DNA from 2 places in the Oleiphilus sp. HI0066 genome. Region 2 is predicted to be linked to the other one. Evidence: predicted binding sites of a transcription regulator. Region 2 holds the regulator's gene; the other holds the start of a gene.
What was found. The regulator sigma-54, encoded in region 2, starts transcription at its own class of promoters, with help from an activator protein. The targets are predictions, from matches to a motif close to TGGCACNNNNNTTGCTNT.

Region 1 (7,619 bases), on a different contig from region 2:
ACAAATCTCGGGTTTTCGCTAAGAAAACCATATCCGGGGTGGATCGCTTGTGCACCCGACTCTTTGGCAATGGCGATAATTTTATCGATATCAAGATAGGTGTCAGCGGCAGGGCCATCACCTAAGCAGTAAGACTCACTAGCTTGACGAACATGAAGGCTTTGGGCGTCGCTCTGCGCGTAGATCGCAACTGACGCGACATTCAATTCGTTCAGAGTGCGAATGATGCGTGCGGCAATAGCTCCACGATTCGCAATCAATACTTTGTTGAACATAGATCATCGTGTCGGGCCGTCCCGCATGAAAATACAACAGTGGTCGTCCACTGAGGTTGCTGTGCGTTTAGGCCGCGCTCGACCAGACTAAATATTCAATAGGCGTGGGGTTGTAGCCATTGCAAGGGTTGTTAAGTTGCGGACAATTCGAAATAAGCACCACCACGTCCATCTCGGCGCGTAGCTCGACATATTTCCCAGCGCCAGAAATACCATCTTCGAAGGTTAAATCGCCCTCTTCTGTGACAGGGACGTTCATAAAGAAATTGATGTTATGACTGATATCGCGCTTCGTAATTCCGTACTGAGGATTCTCGGCAATCGCCAACATCCAGCTATCACGACAGGCGTGCATGCAACGCTTTTCGAGGTCATAGCGCACAGTATTGCTTTCCGTCGCACAAGCACCACCAAGGGTGTCGTGACGACCGCAAGTGTCAGCAACAATTTCAAGCATCACGTTATTAAAATTTGATCGAAGCTCTGAACCTGCAGTGAGGTAAACAGCACCCTGCTCGCGCACAGTATCCATCGCGCTGTAACGTTCAGTCGGGTTGTGTGCATTAAAAAACAAGGTGTCAGCGGCTTGGTTGCCTTCTAGGTCTAGAATACGGATGATTTCTCCCGCATTGACCACACCAATGTAATAGTCCCCTGCATCAACCACTTGTCGGGTCAGTGCATTTTCAGGAAGTAATGTGCTCTCAATAATCATGGCGTGCCCCCTAAGCCCAACTGATACAAGGCATTGTTTGCAAATCCTCGTCCATTTTCAGGGCGGAAATTCTTACAGTAATCATCTTCGGTGACAGGCAATGCCTCACCCAATTCAATTTTTACGTCCATTGTTGGGTAGCTTGAAGACTGATCTAAAGGATGTGGGCAGGTATGCAGCACAACAATGGAATCTATCTCCATACGCAAAGTCACTGAAGCACCTTGTGTATCTGCCGAGGCATCAAGTGCCATCTGACCTTCAGAATTTACCGAGACCTTACTAAACCAATTAATGTTTGCCGCCAAATCTGCGGGGCCCAAACCATATTTCGCAAGCTCTACTAAGGTCGCGTCGTGCCCATTTTGCAGCCAATCATTTCGATCTGTTTGATAGTCACGCGCACCCCAGCGCGCCTCAATATGAGAGGCATGAGAATTACCACAAACTGATTCGTGCCAGCCGAGAGAATCCTCAACGATCGAAGCGAAAATTCGCCCCATATCTGAATACAAGCAATTGCCTTTTGTGAGTTTAAATGTGTGCTGGCACTTGAGGGTATCAGGCGCGTTGTAGCGCTCTAATAAGTCCTCGGGGTTATAAAACAACATTCCAACGTTGGCGCCGCCAAGTAAGTCTGTTAGTCGTAAAATCGTGCCTTTACGTAAGCGAAAAGACCAATGTGAGCCTTCCGCAATTTGAGTGGTGTAAGAAATAGAACGGATGTACTCGCTCATAACTTGTCCTTACTTTCTTTTTTAATAGATGTAGCCGCGCAAAACACGACTGATTGCTAATGTCTCTTATTACTTCGATCTAAATAGGCTTATGCAACCTGTTGCGGAACAGGCCGAATGTCATCATCGATTTCTCGATATAGGTCATGATCAACCTGTCCTACCGCCAAATCGTAGGTAATGCCCGCGCCAAAGCGCTGAGGCGCTTGCTCGTCATGACGTAACTTATCGAAGACCCACAAACGTGTGCCAAGATAAAAACCTTCTTTCAGGTCATGTGTGACCATGAAGATAGTCAGCTTGTGCTCTTTCCATAGCTTGAGCACCAATGCGTGCATATCTGCACGTATACCCGGATCAAGCGCACCAAAAGGTTCATCCAATAACAGAATTCTCGGTTTACCAAGCAAGGCTTGTGCAATGGCCAAACGCTGCTTCATGCCACCAGATAACTCATGCGGGTATTTGTCGACCGCATAACTCAAGCCAACTTGATCTAGTATTTCTAAGGCTTCTTTTACCGCTTCTCTTCGCGCTTTGCCGAACAGCAAACCCGTAAAACCTTTACGCTGAAAACCTTTGCTTGTCACAACGTTTTCTAAAACCGTCATGTGCGGAAACACCGAATACTGCTGAAACACAATGCCCCGATCAGCTCCGGGTTCATTCGGGATAGGTTTGCCATCGAGCAAGATTTCTCCGCGGCTTGGCTCAACAGTTCCCAGTAACATGTTTAAGAAGGTGCTTTTGCCGCAGCCAGACGTGCCAACTAAGGTGACAAATTCACCCTGCTGTACGGTAACATCGAGCCCTTCAAGAACGACATTGTCGCCATAGGTTTTCCAAACCTTGTTCACCTGAAGCATCGGGGTATCAGACGTTTTTTCTATTGCTGAAGAATCAATCATGCTCATTGTCTTATGCTCTCTCATTCCAAGGGAACAACGTTTTGTTCAAGTGCTTTAAGCCTTGATCGATAAAGAACGCGAGCACAGTAATCCATGCGACATACGGCAAGATCACATCCATCGCCATATAACGTCTTACCAAGAAGATGCGGTAACCAAGCCCATCGGTTGAGGCTACGGCTTCAGCAGCAATCAGAAACAGCCACCCAGCACCTAACGATAAGCGCACTGCATCAATCAGTTTTGGAAGGATTTGTGGCAGTACCACACGCATTAAAATCTGACTCGTATTGGCACCTAAAGTCTGTGCTTTAACGAGTTGCTCGGGCGGAATCTCTTGTGTTCGTCGTTGAATATCACGCGCAATAAACGGCGTAATGCCGATGGCAATCAAGACAACTTTCGAGAGCTCACCTAGACCAAAAACGATGAACAAAATTGGCAGGATGGCTAAAGGAGGAATCAGTGAAACAACCGTCAGTAAAGGAGATACCCAAGCGGTAAACAAAGGCAAAGCGCCCGTTATTACTCCAACAAACAAGCCAATGGCCGCAGCGATTAATACACCTAGGCCAAGACGTGTGAGACTACTCGCTGTGTCCTGCCAAAAAACATAGTCGCCTGTGCGCTTGCTCGGTTCCAAGGCCATTCTTGATAAACCATCTCCAATCTGACTAAAACTCGGGAGGAGCTTGTCATTAGGATTCACTTCTAAACGCGCATCCGAACTCACCATATAAAGCACGATCATTAGCACGAAAGGTAGCAAGCCTAAGAACACTTTGAATGTTCTATCTGGCGTCTGGTTTATCAGTTTCTTCATGGCCTTGGCCTCACATCAATACAGGCATTCGTTTATGCTCTATAGCTTGCCGTCAGCAGCCATCTGCATGTAGCTTGGGTCAAAACGGAACTTCACGTTTGATGCATCACCGAAGGTACCTTTTGGCATTTCAATTCCGATAAATCCTGCATCTGGAGCACCTTCACCTAACAAGCCATGCTTGAAAGAAAACTCCGCAACATTTTCCATGGTGCTCACAAGAGCATCGCTATTTGTTAGTTCAAGAGCTTGCGCTGGCGTGTAGAACATTTCAGTACTTGCTAACTGTGCTTCATAACCAGTCAAGTCAGTACCTGATGCTTCTGCCATGTACGTTTTTGCTGAAGTCGCTGCATCATCAGAGCCACTCATTAAGCCCATGATTTCGTACCATGCACCCACTAAAGCTCTCCCAAGATCAGGGTTCGCAGCCAAGGTCTCTGTATTTATCACAAGCAAATCGATGATTTCACCTGGAATCATTGAAGAGTCGAATACTTTAGTGCTGTTTGGCATCGCTTCGATTTCGCTGAGCAAGGGATTCCATGTTGCAACCGATGTAACGTCATCTGTGCCATAAACAGCAACCATGTCTGCATCAGAGGTATTCACAACAGTGAGATCTTTTTCGGTTAAACCAACCGTTTCAAGACCACGTGCTAGCAAGTAATGCGATACGCTCAACTCAACCAAGTTAACGTTTTGGCCTTTGATGTCAGCTAGGGAATCTTTGCCTTTCAACACGATACCGTCGTTACCATTTGAGAAGTCACCAACTACGAGCGCCGTGCTATCTACACCACCTGCGGCTGGAATCGTAAGGGCATCCATGTTTGTCATCGTACAAGCCGCGAACTCGCCTGCAGAGTATTGGTTGATCGACTCGATGTAGTCATTAATCTGAACGACCTCAATATCGATACCGTATTTGTCGCCCCATTTCTTCACGATGCCTTGCTCGGCGCCATACGCCCAAGGCATCCAGCCGACATAAATCGACCAGCAAATTTTGAAGCTATCAGAAGCTTGTGAGACAGATGAAAGTGAGAACGCAAGAAGAAGTGCTGCGATACGTTTCATGGATTACCTCTCTTTTTGTTTGTATTACACGGAGTACCCTCGGCATACACCAAGCAAGTCTCCCGGGCTTTTATCCCGCCGTGTAACCCATGCTCTTCTCAGAGGAGAGGTCGAATGCTCTCGGACCAGTCGTTAAGCGATTGGCTGTTTGCCTTATTTTGCTTAACCGGAACCCTAGCGTTCTATTTGAAAACCAAATTGTGTTGCCCGGTATGACAAGGGTACGGACAGGTAGTGAGTTGCAAACGCTGCGCCAAGGAGTATTTTTTTATATATTTCATATATTTAAAAAATACTGAGGCCTAATCTAGTTCAGTAAACGATGCGCTCGAGCACCAGAATTATGCGCACCATAACACTGCGCACCAAAATAACTCATCACTCTATTTCGACATGAGCGAACGCGTACCATCCATGACAAGTGAAAAATGAAATTCCAAAACATCGCCTGAGTAATATGAATCGGCTTTGACTTGAGATAGCTCAAGTACCGGATTGCAATGCTTTGAAATACTGTAAAAAATAATCAGTGTTGATCAGCATGAACGAACAACAAACGCTCTCAAGAAAAGCCAATCTTCCTCTACTTCTCTTCCATGGTTTGGGAACCATACTCGGTGCAGGAATTTATGTTCTTGTCGGGAAAATAGCCGCAACGTCAGGAACACTCGCCCCCCTTGCATTCTTGGTCGCAGCTATTGTTGCAGGGATTACGGCACTCAGTTACTGCCAGCTGGTTGTCATGTTTCCCAAACGCTCGGGTGAAACGCATTATGTTGATGCGGCATTTCAACAACCCTTTCTAACGCGTGTCATTGGCTTACTCGTGGTCTTTACGGGCATTGTGTCTTGCGCAACGCTCGCCAATGGCTTCGTTGGCTATTTGCAGTCTTTTTATCCAATCGAAAGTTGGATTGCGATTTGTATCGTGGTGATAGAAATGAGTGCGATCGCTTTTTATGGCATTGCTGAATCACTATGGGCCGCAACAATCGTCACCCTTATTGAGATATCAGGTCTGGCTTTAGTCGTTTTTTATGGCGGCAGTCAGGTCGAACTCACAACCACCTCACTCAACGAACTATTTGTTCCGACTTCGACAAATGATTTCGGTTTAATTTTAGCCGGTGCTTTTCTAACCTTTTATGCATTCATTGGATTTGAAGACATGGTCAATATTGTTGAAGAGGTCAAAGAACCTGAACGCACGATGCCGCGTGCGATTATTCTCGCTTTGTTAATATCTTCGGTGATCTACATTGCTGTCGCGGTTGTGGCCATACTAGCCATGCCAATGGCAGAATTAGCCAATTCAGAGGCCCCTTTAAGAGCACTGTTAGAACGTTATGACACTAATCTAGGAAAATGGATTTCAGTGATCAGTTTATTTGCCATTATCAACGGGGTTCTCACCCAAATTATTATGGCATCGCGCGTACTTTACGGCATGGCGAATCAACAACGTGTACCACAAGTATTTGGCCTCATTTCTGAGAAAACCAAAACACCTTGGTTCGCGACATTCGCCGTAACTGGGGTAGTTTTAATGTTTGCCCTCGCGCTACCGCTCGTCACACTTGCTTCTTACAGAAGCTTTATTGTGCTGTGTGTTTTTACTCTCGTGAACGCATCTTTGGTTGTACTCAGACGAAACAAAATGACGAAAGACTTCACGTTAAAAACACCCGCTTACCCTTTGTTAGGAACCATTATCTGCATCGCCTTGCTCATCTTTAAAATCGCATATTAACGCTAGTTTGACGCACGATACTTAGGTAAGCTGACGCAAAACAAATTCCTTAGCTGTCAGCCCTCCTATGAAATTAACCACTACCCTCACGTGCCGAGATCATACATCGTTATTGATCAGTGAATTTAGCCCTGAAAATCCCCCACTCGGCACCATCGTTATTGCAAGTGCCTTCGGTGTAAACCAAAGTTTTTATTGGCCAATGGCCGAGTTCTTTGTCAAACAAGGCTATAAAGTGCTTTGCTTTGATTATCGAGGAACGGGCGATAACGAATCGCTAACGCGAGAAGACTTTGAGCTGAGTGAGTGGGGAACACAAGACATAGAAGGCGTGCTGCGTTATGCCATATCAAAGACCGATCAGGTGTATTTCATTGGCCATAGTATTGGCGGACAACTACTCGCCTTAGCCCCTTCGAGCGAGCAGCTTAAAAGTGCAGTATTTGTTGCCGCGAGCGCGCCCTACTGGAAGCGATGGCCACGCCTTGCGGATGGACTAAAAATTCGCGTCAATATTGGTTTTATCCTACCCATCGTAAGCAGAATTTATTCGCCATTCCCTGCTGACAAATTCGGGCTAGGCAATCAAAACCTGCCTTCAAAAGCCGTACAACAGTGGGCTAAATGGATGAGTAAACCAAACTATTTGCTGGATCCGAGTTTCGGGCTTGATTGCTCTCGTTTTTATTCAATGCAAATACCTATTTTGTCTTACGCATTCTCTGACGATGCGCTCGCGCCGAAAGAAAACATTAACCATCTTTTGCGTCAGTTCCACGAAGCTGATTGCGAACTAAAACTAGTTAAACCCAAAGATGTGGACGCGAAACACATCGGCCATACTGGAATGTTTAAAGCTAAATTTGAAAGCACCTTATGGAAAGAAACATTCGAGTTTCTGACAGCACACAACTAATACCCACTTCATTAAAAAATAAGAATAAGGCAACGATCATGAATCAGTATTTAAAGATGTTTGAACAAATGGGCGGAGAAGGCTTTTCAAAGGGCATTGCAACGGTTGCACCCTACTTCGAAAGCATCGACCCTTTGGTGACCGTATTACGCCCTGGCTATTGCGAAATGATTCTGAAGAACCAGAAGAAAGTGCAGAATCATCTTGGTTGTATACATGCCATCGCTATGTGCAATGCTGCAGAACTCGTTGGCGGAGTTACAACCGAAGTCTCAACACCAGAAGGTACACGCTGGATACCAGAAGGCATGAGCGTGAAATACCTCGTGAAGGCCAAAACCGACTTGATCGTAAAGTGTGAAGCTGACGATATTGATTTCACACAAGACGGAAAAATAGATGTGCCCGTCGCCGC
Region 2 (7,619 bases):
ACCGATTATTGATCAATGTTTTCAAGGCATTCATGGCTTGCTCTTCATCCGCGCCATCAACAGTAATCGTTATCTGGGTGCCCTTGCTGGCTGCAAGCATCATGACAGACATGATGCTTTTTCCGTCAACTTCTCTATCGTCTTTTGTGATGGTAAAACTGCTTTCAAAATGACCGGTGCATTCCACGAATTTGGCTGCTGCTCGGGCATGCAGTCCAAGATCATTGATAATTTCGACAGTTTCGCGAAGCATTCGATTCCCTTTGAAGTCTCAGTGTTTTCTTAGAATTTATTTTATTGGGTTTTCATTGGAGCGGATAGTTCTTTGTGGCGAATCAACACGCTTTTGTGAGATTGCTTAAAGTATGCTCCGATTTTTTCGCATAAATAAACGCTACGATGCTGGCCGCCTGTGCAGCCAATGGCAATTGTCATATAGCTGCGGTTATTTGAGGCGAATTGATCAATCCACTTGTCGAGGAAAGTAATAATTGAAGACTCCATTTCCTCGACTTCTGAATGTGAACTTAAGAAATCTTCAACAGGTTTGTCGAGCCCCGTGAATACGCGTAGAGATGGGTCCCAGTACGGATTAGGGAGGCATCGAACGTCAAAAACATAATCTGCATCGCTAGGCACGCCGTGTTTGAATCCAAACGATTGGAATAGTAGGGCCATTTCTTGTGTAGCTCTGCCTGCTACTCGTAGTTTGATATGGTCACGCAATTCATACAAAGACATGTCGCTTGTATTTATATTGAGGTCAGCCTGCCTGGAAATGGGTTCTAATAAAACGCTCTCTTTGTTGATGGCTTCGCTTAAGGAAATGTCGGGAGAGCTTAAAGGGTGTTTTCTTCGTGTCGCATGAAAGCGCTTTATGAGTGTTTCGCTATCCGCGTCAAGAAAGATAATGTCTGTTTCGATATTCTGATTTTGAAAGGCTTGATAAAAAGCAGGGAAGTTTTCTATGCCGCTTTGTAGGTTGCGGGCATCAATGCTCACGGCAACTTTTGCCAAGCGCTCATCTGTTTGTCTTGCTGATTGTGAGCCAAGCTCTAAGAGCAAACCGACAGGTAGGTTGTCGATGCAGTAATAGCCTAAGTCTTCTAAAACATGGAGGGCAGTACTCTTACCTGAGCCCGATCGGCCACTAATAATTACGAGTTTCATGGTGCCTCCACAGTAAGGCAGTTAGCTTTCAGTCATTAACGTATAAAGCTCAGAATCAGATGATGCAGCACGTAGTTTATTGCAAAAAGAAGAGTCATTAAATCTTTCCGCTATTTGGCTAAGTAACTCTAAATGTTCGCTGCTTGCTTCTTTAGGAACGATCAGAACAAACAGTAGATTAACTGGTTGGTTGTCGATTGCGTCAAACGCGATATCTTGTTCAAGTGTAAATAATGCGCCTATGACTTTTGAGCATCTCAACATTCTGCTGTGAGGGATGGCAATTCCTTGTCCGATTCCAGTGCTACCTAATTTCTCACGGGCAATTAGATTTTCGAATAAATCTTCTTCAGACAGCTCGGGGATTTCTTGTGAAATTGCAGCTGCGATATGCTCTAGTGTTTTTTTCTTGCTAGTGCCCGGGAAACTGACGCGAGTCAGTCCCGGAACAAGAATAGAGCTAATAGTAATTGAACCTTCGTTCATTTTTCTTCCAATACTACGAGTAGCTACACGGCCCCATGCGAGCGCGCAACTTGTTTTTCTTTGTGTTTCAGTATCTGTCGATCAAGCTTGTCTATAAGCTTATCGATAGATGTATACATATCTTCGTCTTCTGCAGTACCGTGAATGTCTGCGCCGCTAATGTGAAGTGTGGCTTCCGCAATTTGTCTTAGCTTTTCCACTGAAAGGGTGACCTGCACATTTGTTATACCGTCCACGTGACGCTCAAGCTTCTCTAGCTTGTCAGTAACGTAGTTTTTCATTGAATCTGTTAGTTCAACGTGGTGACCGGTGATGTTTACTTGCATAAATGTCTCCTTGTTGGTTTTTTGCGGAAGAAATTTCCGCGGATGCTTCTAACAAGTCTTGCGAATATACAGCTTCTTACATTAAACGCTTCCTTTCGTTAGAAGGCGGGATTGACATCGCTTCGCGGTACTTTGCAATAGTACGGCGAGCAACGTTAATGCCTTGATCTTTGAGTAGGTCTGCAATTTTGCTGTCGCTAAGAGGTTTCTTAGGATTTTCAGCAGCAATTAATTTTTTAATGATAGCGCGTATTGCCGTCGATGAGCATTCGCCGCCAGAAGTCGTCCCAACATGGCTTGAGAAGAAGTACTTCAGCTCAAAGATGCCACGCGGTGTGTGCATATACTTTTGCGTTGTTACGCGAGAAATTGTGGATTCATGCATATCAACTGCTTGGGCTATATCATGGAGAATAAGCGGTTTCATTGCTTCTTCACCATAGTCTAAAAAGCCTTGTTGATGTGCAACAATTTTGCTTGCAACTTTGAGCAAAGTCTCGTTTCTGCTTTGGAGGCTTTTTATAAACCACTTAGCTTCTTGAAGTTGGTCCTTCATGAAGTTGTTGTCGTTGCTATTATCTGCACGTTTTATAAAGCCAGCGTAGCTGTTGTTTACGCGAATCTTAGGTGCGATTTCTGGATTGAGCTCTACTTTCCAGCGCCCATTTACCTTTTTCACCACGACGTCGGGAACAACGTATTCTGGTTCCGCTTGAATCACTGACTCGCCTGGGCGAGGGTTTAGCGATTGGATCAAGCGAAGAACTTCTTTCAAATCGTCTTCTTTAAGACGACTTCTTCTGATGAGCTGTGCGTAATCGCGACTACCCAGCAGATTGATATAGTGGCTGACGACAAGCTTGGCTTGCGGTAGCCACTCAGTGTCGGGATCTAGTTGACGTAACTGAAGCATTAGACATTCTTGAAGGTCTTTTGCGCCCACGCCTGCTGGGTCAAAATGTTGAACACGCTTCAGAACTGCGTGAACTTCTTCTAGTTCGACTGGATCTTCATCTTCTTCGTTAAATAGACCTTGATGAATATCTTCAATGGTATTTTGTAGATAGCCTTCCATGTCAATCGCATCAATAATTGTTTCTGCAATTAAACGATCGCGGTCAGAAAATGGTGTTAGATTAAGTTGCCATAGCAGGTGATCATTCAGAGACTCGCTAATTGAATTTCTGCTTTCGAAATCGCTGTCGTTCTCATCTGGCATTGTGCCAGAGCTTGCTGGGCCACTTGTTTGGTAGATGTCTTCCCATGCAGTATCGACAGGTAAATCGGTTGGTATCGAATCGCTAAATTCATCGCGTTCGCTTTCGTGAAGATCTCGTGATGGCTCGACTTCTGAATTTGATACTTCGCTAGATTGTTCATTTTTTGAATTTTGCTCTGACTCGCTATTTGGCGTCTCAGGACTGTCTTCAATCATTTCTAGCATTGGGTTTGATTCCAATGCTTCTTGGATTTCCGCCTGAAGATCTAGAGTCGATAGCTGAAGCAGTTTAATAGCCTGCTGCAGCTGGGGCGTCATTGTAAGACTTTGCCCCATTTTGAGTTGTAGGGATGCCTTCATTACCATCAGTCGGTCATCCTAACTTTTTCAGTGTTTTTGTCATTGTCGAACGAATTCTCTATGTGCTTGTCCAGCACGTAATGTCATATCTTCTATTTTAAGAACTTCCGAGAAGAATTTGAACGAGTTTTTGATGAACTTAGTTAAACCTTTTTTCACTGGTAATTGCACAGGGAATTTGGTTTTAAATTGTAAATTCATCGCCAAGGTAAACCTCGCGCACCTTTTTGTTCTCTAATACTTGCTCAGACGAGCCTGATGCAATGATGTGTCCATTGCCAACAATATAGGCTTGTTCGCAAATGTCTAAGGTCTCTCTCACGTTGTGGTCGGTGATAAGTACGCCAATATCTCGGTCGCGAACTTGTCGCACTATTTGCTTGATGTCGCTTACTGAAATTGGATCAACCCCTGCAAAAGGTTCATCTAGTAGAATGAAATCTGGCTCCATTGCGAGAGCTCTCGCAATCTCGACGCGACGGCGCTCGCCCCCGGATAAAGCCATACCTTGGCTGTCGCGAATATGTTCTATATGAAATTCTTTTAGTAATTGATCGGCTTTTTCGCGTTGTTCGGCCTTGCTTAATTCTTTTCTCGTTTGCAGAACGCTCAGAATATTTTCATATACAGTAAGTTTTCGAAATATTGATGCTTCTTGTGGTAAGTAACCAATACCGGCTTTTGCGCGCCCATGCATTGGCATGTTGCTAATGTCTCTGTCATCAATGAGGATTTGGCCCTTATCCTTGGATACTAGGCCAACGATCATGTAAAAGCAGGTAGTCTTACCCGCGCCGTTCGGACCAAGCAAGCCAACAATTTGTCCTGTTTTGATTTCAAGCGATACGTCGATAACAACTTGTCGTTTTTTGTAGGCTTTAGCAAGATGCTTAGCTTGAAGTGTCTTCATTAGGATTCGCTTGGTCTAGATTGTCGTTGGTTTGTGAATCGGAGTTTTCACTTGAAGGCTCAGATGCTTGAGGGAAGTACTGAATCTTCACTCGTTTGCCACTATCTTGATCCCCTTTGGCGCGAATTGCTTTGTCCATGATGTCGTATTCAATGCGATTTCCGGAAAACGAATTGGTGTCCTGGGCGAGTGTGGCGTTGCCGTTAAAAATCAAAACAGCATCTTTTGCTTTATACGTGATTTGTTCAGCTTGGCCGCTGGTGTTTTGAATATTGCTACTGGCGTCTGTTTGCTTGAATGTCGCGGGTGTACCATTCGCAATGATTTGTGTTACGGCGCGTTCACGAGCAAAAACACTGATGTTATCTGCGGTGAGTGTTGTCGAACCCTGGCGAATGATAACGTTGCCGCGATAGGTCGAAAAACCCTGTGAATCATCGATCACGGCACTGTCGGATTCAATTTCAATAGGTTGGGTTCGATCTACGTCAATGCTGTGAGCATTGTGCGTGGCAGTGAGTAAAAATAAAGTGACTAGAGCTAGGCTATTAATTCGCCAAGTCATAAATACCTCTAACGCGTTGAGAGAGTTCGATTTTTCGATCGTTGAGCGATGCTTCTAATCCGATAGATTTAAGCGTGCTTTTATCCTGAGTAATACTAACTTCGCGATCAGTAGATATAAAGTCATTGCGTGTATCGATATTCAGGTCTTGGGTAAGGATTGTTGTGATTTGTCCTTCTGAGCTAGTACGAGAAAGCTTGACCCGATCCTCTAGATATAGGTTTCCAGTATCGGCGTTAAATTGCCCTGATTCTGCGTTAAGTCTTAATTTGTCGCCTTGCTCATTGGTATACCAAATGGTTGGAGATTCTGTCGTAATCAGGGCATCATCTTTAAAGTAGAGAGACTTATCTGCTTTGACTTCTAGTTCTAGTTCGCCTGATTCTCCGAATTCCCGTAGGTAGGTATTGTTAGCGAAAGCAAAAGGTTTCTTTTCATTGCTGAATAGTTCTGGCGTCTCAGTTTGTGTAATGTCGCTGGTGTAGAACAGGCTTACCCCGACCAGTAAGATGACCGCCAATAATGAGAATTTTGATCGTTTAAAGGTTTTGCTCATATCACTTTTTTAAAAATGATTGATGAATGTCGTCGAGTAAACCTTGCGCTGATAGTATGAAGTCGCATGCCTCTCTTACGGCGCCATGGCCTCCGCTTGTTTGTGTGCACATGTCTGCATGTTCTTTCACAAAGCTATGCGCGTTCGGGACGGTGATGCCAAGGCCGCAGTGCTTGATGGCAGATAGGTCAGGCAAATCATCTCCCATATAGGCGCATTGCTCCCAGTCGAGTCCCAATTCTTGGCGAATATCATCAAGTGCAATCTTTTTGTCTTCGCGTCCTTGAACTAAATGCTTGATACCTAAGTCTCTTGCTCTGCGGGCGACAAGAGGCGAGTTCCTGCCCGTAATAATGGCAACTTCAATACCGTTTTGTTGGAGGAGCTTAATGCCGTGGCCGTCGAGTGTGCAAAACGCTTTTAGCTCGTCGCCTTGAGCAGAAAAAACAATTTTTCCGTCGCTTAATACGCCATCAACGTCGAGACCTAAAAGTTTGATCTTGTTTGCAGCATTTTTCGCTGCTTCGTTTATTGAATGGTTCATACGACACCCGCTTTCAAAAGGTCGTGCATATGGATCACGCCAACTAGTTTGTTCTCTTCATCAGATACCAAAAGCCCTGTGATCTTGTATTCTTCCATGACTTGCAATGCTTCGGCGGCGAGCGCCTTAGACTGAATCGTTTTGCAGTTCTTGGTCATTACTTTTGAGATCTCTGTGTTGTGAAGATCTAGCTTGTCATCAAAGGCGCGTCGAAGGTCGCCGTCTGTGAAGAGGCCTTGAATCTCGTTAGCATCATTCACAATCGCTGTGAGGCCAAAGCCTTTATCCGATATTTCAAATAGCCCTTCGGTCAGGGGTGTAGCAGGGCTGACTTCTGGAATTCTGTCACCTGTGTGCATCAGTTGCTCCACAGTCAATAGCAACTTACGCCCAAGGCTTCCGCCTGGATGAGAGAAGGCAAAGTCTTCTTCTGAAAAGCCTCTAGCTTCAAGAAGTGCAACAGCAAGCGCGTCACCAAGGGCTAGCGTCACGGTTGTACTTGATGTTGGGGCAAGTCCCAGGGGGCAAGCTTCTTTGCTGATGCTTATATCTAATGAAACATCACTAGCTGTCGCGAGTGCGGAGCTTTGCTTGCCTGTCATGCTGATGAGTGGCGCGCCCATGCGTTTGATTAGAGGAAGAATAGTTACCACTTCTTCCGTCTGGCCCGAGTTAGAAATGGCAAGCACAACATCTTGTTTGGTGATCATGCCTAGATCGCCATGGCTTGCTTCACCGGGGTGAACGAAAAATGCAGGTGTGCCTGTGCTTGCTAAAGTGGCTGCAATTTTGTTGGCGATATGACCTGATTTGCCCATGCCTGTCACAACAATTCGGCCAGAGCACTGAAGCATTAACTCACAAGCTTTTTCGAATGAGCTATCGATTCGTTCGAGCAAAGCGTTTACTGCATCGCGCTCGATTTCAATTGTACGTTTTCCAGAGTCTATATAATTCATGCAATTGTGCTGGCTGAATCCTGATAAAGAACGAATAGGTAGATAATATAGCTGCTTAGCATCACTGTGCCGGCAAGTTTTCCAATTTTCTCTCGTTTAAAGAGGTGGTTGATAAAACATACAAGAGCAAGGCCGAAAGTGAGCGTGAACATGAATCCATAGTCGCGAATCAAGTTTGCTTGCTCGATAAATGGCGGTGCAATCAGTGCTGGGATGGCTAGCACTGCGAGTAGGTTAAATAAGTTAGAGCCGATGATATTGCCAAGAGCAAGGTCATGGTGACCCTTCAATGCGCTAGCAATCGATGCCGCTAATTCGGGCAAGCTTGTACCTATCGCGACAATGGTTAAACCGATGATCAAATCGCTAATTCCAAGCGAACTTGCTATGCCACTTGCCCCCCAAACGAGCATTCTTGAACTTAAGATAAGGGCTGCAATGCTTCCGACCAAAATCGTGATCGCTTTGGTTTGAGCCATGGGTTCATTGTCTTGTACTTCCTCAGGTAATTCTGAAGAAGAGGA

Region 1: a site for sigma-54 is predicted at 4,777-4,794, ahead of A3738_RS11400 (putative urea ABC transporter substrate-binding protein). Genes of this name have one in related genera too.

The regions. Positions count from the first base shown of each region.
Region 1 covers NZ_LWFH01001000.1:17,859-25,477, forward strand. Annotated here, with positions in the region: gene uca (urea carboxylase) at 1-275, opposite strand, end outside; gene A3738_RS11380 (urea amidolyase associated protein UAAP2) at 343-990, opposite strand; gene A3738_RS11385 (urea amidolyase associated protein UAAP1) at 987-1,727, opposite strand; gene A3738_RS11390 (ABC transporter ATP-binding protein) at 1,817-2,635, opposite strand; gene A3738_RS11395 (ABC transporter permease) at 2,646-3,458, opposite strand; gene A3738_RS11400 (putative urea ABC transporter substrate-binding protein) at 3,498-4,538, opposite strand; guanidine-I (ykkC/yxkD leader) riboswitch at 4,596-4,727, opposite strand; gene A3738_RS11405 (APC family permease) at 5,080-6,288, shown strand; gene A3738_RS11410 (alpha/beta fold hydrolase) at 6,356-7,204, shown strand; gene A3738_RS11415 (hotdog fold domain-containing protein) at 7,243-7,619, shown strand, end outside.
Region 2 covers NZ_LWFH01001211.1:16,698-24,316, forward strand. Annotated here, with positions in the region: gene A3738_RS16650 (HPr family phosphocarrier protein) at 1-253, opposite strand, end outside; gene rapZ (RNase adapter RapZ) at 295-1,170, opposite strand; gene ptsN (PTS IIA-like nitrogen regulatory protein PtsN) at 1,192-1,656, opposite strand; gene hpf (ribosome hibernation-promoting factor, HPF/YfiA family) at 1,680-1,982, opposite strand; gene A3738_RS16670 (RNA polymerase factor sigma-54) at 2,059-3,561, opposite strand; gene lptB (LPS export ABC transporter ATP-binding protein) at 3,746-4,471, opposite strand; gene lptA (lipopolysaccharide transport periplasmic protein LptA) at 4,452-5,036, opposite strand; gene lptC (LPS export ABC transporter periplasmic protein LptC) at 5,020-5,592, opposite strand; gene A3738_RS16690 (HAD family hydrolase) at 5,594-6,136, opposite strand; gene A3738_RS16695 (KpsF/GutQ family sugar-phosphate isomerase) at 6,133-7,095, opposite strand; gene A3738_RS16700 (calcium/sodium antiporter) at 7,092-7,619, opposite strand, start outside.